2 regions of the Mesorhizobium sp. ESP-6-4 genome follow, and region 1 is predicted to be linked to the other one. Evidence: predicted binding sites of a transcription regulator. Region 1 holds the regulator's gene; the other holds the start of a gene.
What was found. The regulator PhoB, encoded in region 1, activates phosphate uptake and scavenging genes when phosphate is short. The targets are predictions, from matches to a motif close to TGTCATNNANCTGTCAT.
Positions count from the first base shown of each region.

Region 2: a site for PhoB is predicted at 1,952-1,968, ahead of LB523_RS18120 (LTA synthase family protein). Genes of this name have one in related genera too.

Region 1 is NZ_JAIUGS010000003.1:403,515-407,935, forward strand. It holds gene pstA (phosphate ABC transporter permease PstA) at 1-309, shown strand, start outside; gene pstB (phosphate ABC transporter ATP-binding protein PstB) at 306-1,109, shown strand; gene phoU (phosphate signaling complex protein PhoU) at 1,130-1,837, shown strand; gene phoB (phosphate regulon transcriptional regulator PhoB) at 1,853-2,542, shown strand; gene LB523_RS09125 (ROK family protein) at 2,876-4,117, opposite strand; gene xylF (D-xylose ABC transporter substrate-binding protein) at 4,386-4,421, shown strand, end outside.
Region 2 is NZ_JAIUGS010000009.1:97,976-102,396, forward strand. It holds gene LB523_RS18120 (LTA synthase family protein) at 1-1,903, opposite strand, end outside; gene fabD (ACP S-malonyltransferase) at 2,180-3,133, shown strand; gene fabG (3-oxoacyl-[acyl-carrier-protein] reductase) at 3,435-4,172, shown strand; gene LB523_RS18135 (acyl carrier protein) at 4,371-4,421, shown strand, end outside.

The DNA of each region.
Region 1 (4,421 bases):
TGGGTGGTGATCCGCTCGGTTGCCTATCGCGCGGCACTCTCCGGCATCGTCACCGGCATCCTTTTGGCGATCGCCCGCATCTCCGGCGAGACGGCGCCGCTTCTCTTCACCGCGCTCAACAACCAGTTCTGGTCGAGCAATCTCAATGCGCCGATGGCCAGCCTGCCGGTAACCATCTTCCAGTTCGCTCTCAGCCCTTACGAGGAATGGCAGCAACTGGCCTGGACGGGCGCACTCATAATCACCCTGACGGTTCTCGGGCTGAGCATCATCGCCCGCAGCCTAACCGGACGCAGAGAGGACAGATGAAACCGATGTTGTCCACCGACCTGAACGCAGCCGACACGACCGTCGAGAAGGCCAAGATCGAGGTCAAGAACCTCAATTTCTACTATGGCCAGTCGAAGGCGCTGAAGGACATCAACCTGTCCCTGCCCGAGCGCAGCGTGACCGCCTTCATCGGCCCGTCGGGCTGCGGGAAGTCGACGCTGCTGCGCGTGCTCAACCGCATCTATGAGCTCTATCCGAAACAGAGCGCCGAGGGCCAGGTGCTGCTCGACGGCAAGAACATCCTCGACCGCTCGCAGGACCTCAATCTGCTGCGCACCAAGATCGGCATGGTGTTCCAGAAGCCGACGCCGTTCCCGATGTCGATCTACGAGAACATCGCTTTCGGCGTCAGGCTCTATGAGAAGATCAGCAAGGCCGAGATGGACAGCCGCGTCGAGCAGGCGCTGAAGCGCGCAGCACTCTGGAACGAGGTCAAGGACAAGCTCAACGCCAGCGGCCTCAGCCTCTCGGGCGGCCAGCAGCAGCGCCTGTGCATCGCCCGTACCGTTGCGGTGAAGCCCGAGGTCATCCTGCTCGACGAGCCGGCCTCGGCGCTCGATCCGCTGTCGACCGCCAAGATCGAGGAACTGATCGACGAGCTGCAGGCCGACTACACGATCGTCATCGTCACCCACAACATGCAGCAGGCGGCGCGCGTGTCGCGGCAGACGGCGTTCATGTATCTGGGCGAGCTGGTGGAGTTCGACCGGACCGAGAAGATCTTCACCTCGCCCCGCGAAAAGCGCACGCAGGACTACATCACCGGCCGCTTCGGCTGAGCTCATACGAGGACATCATCATGGCCGAACATACCGTCGCTTCCTTCGACGAGGATCTGAGGCAGATCAGCCGGCTCATCAACGACATGGGCGATCTCGCCAGCTCGATGGTCGGCGCTTCGACCAAGGCCCTGCTCGAGACCGACAATGCCATGGCGCAGCGCGTCGTTTCCGACGATGCCATCATGGACGCGCGCCAGCGCGAGCTCGACGACCGTGCCATCACGCTGATCGCCAAGCGCCAGCCGATGGCCGACGACCTGCGCAATGTGGTCGGCTCGATCCGCATGGCGGGCGACCTCGAACGCATCGGCGACCTCGCCAAGAACATCGCCAAGCGCGTCGGCTCGGTCGGCGTCAGCGCCGCGCCGCGCGACCTCACGCATTCGATCGATTCCATGGCGCAGCTGGTGCTGATCCAGGTCCAGGCCGTGATCCAGGAATATACGGTGGGCGACGCCACGGCGCTGGCCAAGCTTCGCAACGACGACGAGCGCATCGACGTCAAATACACATCCGTCTTCCGGGAGCTCCTGACCTACATGATGGAAGACCCGCGCAACATCACCGCCTGCACGCATCTTCTGTTCTGCGCCAAGAATCTCGAGCGCATCGGCGACCATGTGACCAACATCGCCGAGAACGCCTATTATGTGCTGACCGGCACGCAATTGCCCGCGAATCGTCCCAAGCAGGACGAGACGACAATGTCGGCGCCGGCGGCCTGACGAAGGTACCTGCCAATGATCGCGCCACGCATCATGGTGGTGGAGGACGAGGAGCCGCTTGGGGTGCTGCTCCGCTACAATCTCGAATCCGAGGGTTACCAGGTCGAAGTGGTGACCCGCGGCGACGAGGCCGAAATCCGCCTTCAGGAAAACGTTCCCGACCTGCTCGTGCTCGACTGGATGGTGCCGGCGGTTTCCGGCATCGAGCTCTGCCGGCGTCTCAGGATGCGGCCCGAGACAGAGCGGTTGCCGATCATCATGCTGACAGCGCGGGGCGAGGAAAGCGACCGCGTGCGCGGCCTTTCGACCGGCGCCGACGACTATCTGGTCAAGCCGTTCTCGACGCCGGAGTTCATGGCGCGCGTCAAGGCGCTGCTGCGCCGCGCCAAGCCGGAGGTGCTGTCCAGCGTGCTCAAGGTCGGCGACATCGTGCTCGACCGCGAGTCGCACCGCGTCTACCGCAAGAAGAGCGAGATCAGGCTCGGCCCGACCGAGTTCCGGCTGCTGGAATTCATGATGCGTCATCCCGGCCGGGTGTTCTCGCGCAGCCAGCTGCTCGACAATGTCTGGGGCGAGACGATCTATATCGACGAACGCACCGTCGACGTCCATGTCGGCCGCCTGCGCAAGGCGGTCAACAACGGCCGCATGCCGGATGTCATACGTACCATCCGAGGCGCAGGTTACGCGATCAGGGAAGATTAGGGGTAAGGCGCCGAGGCGCTGACGGATTCTGTCTCCAGCATCGGATCGCGTGCATTGGCGATTAGCCGAGACGCTTGTGCTTCGTCATCCACGGGCGGAGCAAGGAGCGCAGCGACGCAGCGCAGACCCGAGGATTCATTCCGTGATGTCGATGCGTTGCGACAGTCCAGAATTCTGTGCCGCTGCGCTCGACGCGTGAGGTAGCGGCATGGATTCCAGGGTCTCCGCGACGGAGCTTCGCTCCTGCTCCGCCCTGGAATGACGAAGCTGCGGGGCCTTCCCTTCGCTAATTTCAATCGTCTGCTGCTGTCCCCGGACCTCTTCAAGGCTGCCTCAGGCCACGTTCTTTCCCGTCCCCGCTCTTGCCTGGCCTCCCGGCGCGAAAATCTCCTGGTCGACGAAGGTCAGCGCGCGCATGGCGCAGCCTTCGCGGATCAGCGGCAGTTCGTTCGGCTCGGTGTCGAAGGAGATCGATTCGGAGTGCTGGCCGCCGGCCGTCTGGGCGATCGCCTCGCGCAGCGCCGGCTCGATCAGGTCGAAGGCGGCCGCGCTGACGCCGACCATGGCGACGGGCGCCGGGTCGATGAGGGCGAACAGGCTGCCGAGACCGAAACCAAGCGCCTCGCCGGCCCGGCGGTAAGCCTCCCGTTCGGGGCCGTCCCTCTCGCGCGCCTTCGCGGCAAGGGCCCGCATGTCGGCGTCGCCGACGTCGACCGGCTCGGCGTCCTCGCTCATTTTCATGGCGCTGCGCCAGATCGCATAGTTGCCGGCATAGGCCTCGACGCAGCCGCGGCGGCCGCAGCGGCAAAGCGCCCCGCCCGGGCGGTGAATCATGTGGCCGAACTCACCGCCGGAGGAATGCGTGCCGGTGAACAGCGCACCCTTGAGCACGAGACCCATGCCGATGCCGTGCGACAACAGGATGGCGATGAAGTCGTCGCGATAGCGCTCCGGGTCGCGCCATTGCAGCGCTACCGCCATCATGTTGCAGTCGTTCTCCATGGTGGCGGAGATGCCGAACTCCTTCTCGAGAATGTCGGCGAAAGGAATGTCGGTCAGCGGCGTTATCGGCGACCAGAGCATGGCGCGTGCATTAGAATCGGTGATGCCCTGAATGCCCATGGCGATGCGGGCGACGCTGCCAACGTCGAGGTCGGGATCCTGCAGCCGGCGCCGCACGATCGCCACGCATTCGCCGATCAGCTCGTCGCGGGGCATGACAAGCGTGTCCAGGCGCTGCTGCTCCTCGGCAACAACCTGACCGGCATAATCGATCACGGCGACCGACAGGAAGTTCAGCGACAACACCACGGTCAGCACCGCGGCGGCTTCAGGGTTCAGCGCCAGGCCGATCTGCGGCCGGCCGCGCTTCAACGCCGTCGGCTCGCTGGCCTTGCTTTCGGTGAGAATGCCCTCCTGGATCAGGTCGGCGGAGATCGCCGAAATGGTCGAGTGGCTGAGCCCGGTGGTGGCGGCAATTTCGGTTCGTGATGGCTGACCGGCGCGGCGTACCGCCGAAATCACCATGGCGCGGTTGCGCCGGCGCAAATCGTCATGGCGGATTCCGACCGACATCGTTTCGCACGTCCTCCCCGGTCATCGCGGCCTTGTGATAATGCCATGGCCTGTCGCTGACACGCTAGGGATTGTGGCAGAAGCCAGGGGCCATGTCATTATTTATTGCGAACACCGAAAAAAATGCCTGAGCCCATCAAAACCCATCAAAATCTCGGTTGACAGCGCTGTTGTGCTGGACCACTATTTTTTTGAGGCTCGAAAAAAAGCCTCTGTGCCGGCCTTTGGGCCAGTCTGGGTCGCGCCGCACGGGCGCAGGGAGGATATCATGAAGAAATTTGCAGCCGCCATTCTGGCGGGCGTT
Region 2 (4,421 bases), on a different contig from region 1:
TGTTCACTGTCTCGGGGAAGAAGTCGGGCGCCGAGAGCCGCTTGCCGAACATCATGTCGTATTGGATGAGCCGGAAATCGTTGATCTTCGGATCGATCTGCTTCTGCCTCGCCCAATCCGGCGTTGCTTCGCCCACGGGCGACAGGAGCAGGTTGCGGTCGACCACCCGGTAGTGTTCGCGCAGCGCGCCGAGGAAGCCGGTGTAATAGGGGTGGCTGATGCCTGCCGTGGTCAGGATATGATAGGGCAGGAAGGCCGGGCTCACCGAGCCGATGTTCTCGACCGGACCGGAGCGGTTCGACCAGATAACCAAAGGCGTATCGTGGTGTTCGAGCGCGGCGACCGCCGGCTCCTTGCGCGGCGCGACATTGTCCTTGAGGAAGCCGGTCTCGACATAGACGGGTCCGAGCGGCGGCAGATGGTCGCCGAAGAAGGCGATGATGGTCGGCCGCTGGCGGGCCTTCGCCCAATCGATCAGGCGCTGCAGGCCGCGGTCGGCGTCGGCCGACCCCTCGGCATAGGAAAGCAGCGATTCCCGCGCCCAGGAACTGATCGGCGCGTCGATCGAATGCGTCGGGTTGTAGTAGCGGTAGGGCTCGTAAGGACCGTGGTTCTGCAGGCTGACGGCGAACAGGAACACCGGATCGTCGCTGGTGTCGGCCTCGCGGATGATCTCGTCGGTCATCGCCGCGTCGGAAGCCAGCGGCCCGCGCTTTTCCATCGGCGGCAGCGTCTCTTCGGAGCGGAAGTCGTTGAAGCCGAAATCGGCATAGACGGCGCCGCGGTTCCAGAACCAGTTGGTGCCGGGATGGATGGCGCGCGCCCGGTAACCCTGGCTCTTCAGGAAGGTCGCCAGCGACGGGGTCGGGGTGCGCACATATTGCTGATAGGGGATCGAGCCGGCCGGCAGGAAGGCGTTGGAAAAGCCGGTCAGCGCCTCGAACTCAATATTGGCGGTCATGCCGCCGAACTCGGGCGAGAACATCGAGCCGGAGCGCAACGCCCTGACCGTCGGGATCGGGTCGGGCTTGATGGTGACGCCGGGCAGGTGCGTCGGATCCCAGAAGGATTCGCTCATCACCACCACGATATCCGGCTTCTCGTCCGGCATGGAAGCGGCGGCGTCGGGGCGCTGGATCGCGGCCATCGTCTTCTCGGAATAGCCGGGCGGCGCCGCGACATGCGCCATCGGCACGTTCATCGCGAAGGCCAGCGCAAAGCCGTTGGAGGCGTAGTTCTCCTTCTGGTCCCACATGATCGGGATGATCTGCAGCCGGTCGCGCGTCCACGAGAAGGTGGCGTAGTCCATGATCGAGACGAAGAAGGCGAGCAGCGGCACGGCAAGCGCCAGCCGCGCCAGGCGGCCCTTGCGGCTGAGGATGGGTACTCGCCGGCGCCAGGTCCGCCAGCCATAGACGAGCAGCGTCAGACCGCCGACGATGCCGACCGCCAGCATGACGGCCGTCCACGGGCGCTCGCGCACCAGGAGCGGCATCAGCGCCATGATCTGGCGGGCGAACAGGAAATCCGTGGGATAGAGCGGGTCGCCGAGGTAACGCGATTTCTGGTGGCCGACAAAGGCCAGCGCCAGTGTCAGCGGCGCCACGATCATCAGGCTCTGGTGGCTTCGGCCGAGTATGGCGTCCAGCCCGAGCAGCACCAGGGCGAAGACGATGATGGTGGTCCAGCCGGGCTTGAAGGGCTGCATGAAGAAATCGACTGTGCCGAAGAAATCGCCGCGTACGATCAGCTCGATCGCGAAGACGAGCAGGGCTGAGGCAAGAAGCGTCGACAGGCCGTAGCGTACGGTCGGCCAGGCTCGTCCCGGCAGATAGCCGGTGGACGGATCGTCTTCCAAAAATTGCGGCGCGGGTTTGGCCGCGCCTTTCCTGATCCTTGCCACTTTGCTTCCCCGGCCCTTGTCACGCGTCTTCCACTCGCGTCACGCCACTGTCATCGAAATGTCACGCAAAGCTAGCGCCTGTGGCGGAAATAAGAAGAGCCAGCAAACTAAACGTGAGCGGTTTTCATCAGGTGTGATCAAGTAAAAGGCCTTTTGGAACAGGCAGTCAGCAGGATTTCCGACCGAAATGCAGGCCGAAGAGACGCCTGCGGGCTTGACTTGGCTGTCCGCCTTGCGCCAGAGGCAGACAAAACCAGCCTCTGGAGAGACCTCAAAATGGCCGTCGCATTCACCTTTCCGGGACAGGGCAGCCAGGCCGTCGGCATGGGCAAGGACCTCGCCGATGCATTCCCCGAAGCGCGTCGCGTCTTCGAGGAAGTGGACGCAGCGCTCGGCGAAAAACTGTCGAAACTCATCTGGGAAGGGCCGGAAGAGACGCTGACGCTGACCGCCAATGCCCAGCCGGCGCTGATGGCGGTGTCGCTGGCGGCGATGCGCGCGCTCGAAGCGCGCGGCTTCTCGCTGAAGGACAAGGTGGCTTATGTCGCCGGCCATTCGCTTGGTGAATATTCCGCGCTTGCTGCGGCCGGCTTCGTTTCGGTCGGCGACGCGGCGCGGCTGCTTCGGACCCGCGGCAACGCCATGCAGGCGGCGGTGCCGGCCGGCGAGGGCGCCATGGCCGCGATCATCGGGCTGGAACAGGCCGACGTCGAGGCCGCTTGCGCCGAGGCAGCTCGCGAGGTCGGCAACGGCTCCGTCTGCCAGGTCGCCAACGACAATGGCGGCGGCCAGCTGGTGATCTCCGGCGCCAGGCCGGCGGTCGAGCTGGCGGCGAAGCTGTGCACCGAAAAAGGCGCCAAGCGGGCGCTGATGCTGCAGGTTTCCGCCCCCTTTCATTCGGCGCTGATGACGCCTGCCGCCGACATAATGCGCGAGGCGCTGGCCGGTGTCGCGAAATCCGCGCCGGTGGTTCCGATCGTCTCGAACGTCACCGTAACCCCGACCAGCGACCCCGATGAGATCGTCCGCCGCCTGGTCGAGCAGGTGGTCGCCCGCGTACGTTGGCGAGAGACGGTGGAATGGTTTGGCGCCAACGGCGTCGCGAGCCTCTATGAAGTCGGCGCAGGCAAGGTGCTGTCGGGCCTGGCGCGCCGCATCAACCGCGACATCGCCACCGGCGCCGTGGGCACGGCGGCAGAAGTCGAGGCCGCGCTGGCGGCTTTGGGGTGAGGCCCCGTTTTCGTCATTCTAGGGCGGAGCAAGGAGCGAAGCGACGCGCGCAGACCCTAGAATCCATGCCGTGACTTGGAAGTGCCGCCGCGGTGCAGAATTCTGCTCCGTTGCATCCTTCGGCCAATGTCACGGCATGGATCCTCGGGTCTACGCGTCCGCTTCGCTCCCGCTCCGCCCGTGGATGACGACGGGAAGGAGGCCTTCGCCAATGTCCGATGCTTGTCTAGCGTGACTTGGACGATATGACGTATACGGAGCGCGACTGCTTGCAGCCGTCTGGAAAAATGAGGTTGAAGATATGTTCGAACTGACCGGCCGCAAGGCGCTCGTCACCGGCGCATCGGGGGGCATCGGCGAGGCGATCGCCAGGGTGCTGCACAGCCAGGGCGCGATCGTCGGCCTGCACGGCACCCGTGTGGAGAAGCTGGAAGCCTTGGCGGGCGAATTGGGCGACCGCGTAAAACTGTTTCCGGCGGACCTGACGAACCGCGACGCGGTCAAGGCGCTCGGCCAGAAAGCGGAGGCCGATCTCGAGGGCGTCGACATCCTGGTCAACAATGCCGGCATCACCAAGGACGGCCTGTTCGTGCGCATGTCGGACGCCGACTGGGATTCGGTGATCGAGGTCAACCTCACCGCTGTGTTCCGGCTGACCCGCGAACTGACCCATCCGATGATGCGCCGCCGCCATGGCCGCATCATCAACATCACCTCGGTGGTCGGCGTCACCGGCAATCCCGGCCAGACCAATTACTGCGCCTCCAAGGCAGGCATGATCGGCTTTTCCAAGTCGCTGGCGCAGGAGATCGCCACCCGCAACATCACCGTCAACTGCGTCGCCCCGGGCTTCATCGAATCGGCCATGACCGACAAGCTCAACGACAAGCAGAAAGAGACGATCATGGCCGCGATCCCGACCCGGCGCATGGGCACCAGCGTTGAAGTGGCGTCCGCCGTCGCTTATCTCGCCTCCAATGAGGCGGCCTATGTCACCGGCCAGACCATTCACGTCAACGGCGGCATGGCAATGATCTGAGGCAGGGCGGGCGCCTGTGAAAACAGCCATTTCGGCTTGGACGCCCGTCATTTTTCGTGTAATGCGGCCCGCAACCCGGCGGTTCGGGCAAAAACCGGTCCTGTGGCGTTGCGTTGCCCGCAAGACCATCTTTCAGCTTGATTAGCGGCATTCCGCCCGCTAACGAAGATAGACAACCTAAGACGAGGATTGCCCCAAATGAGTGACACCGCAGAGCGCGTCAAGAAGATCGTCATCGAGCATCTCGGC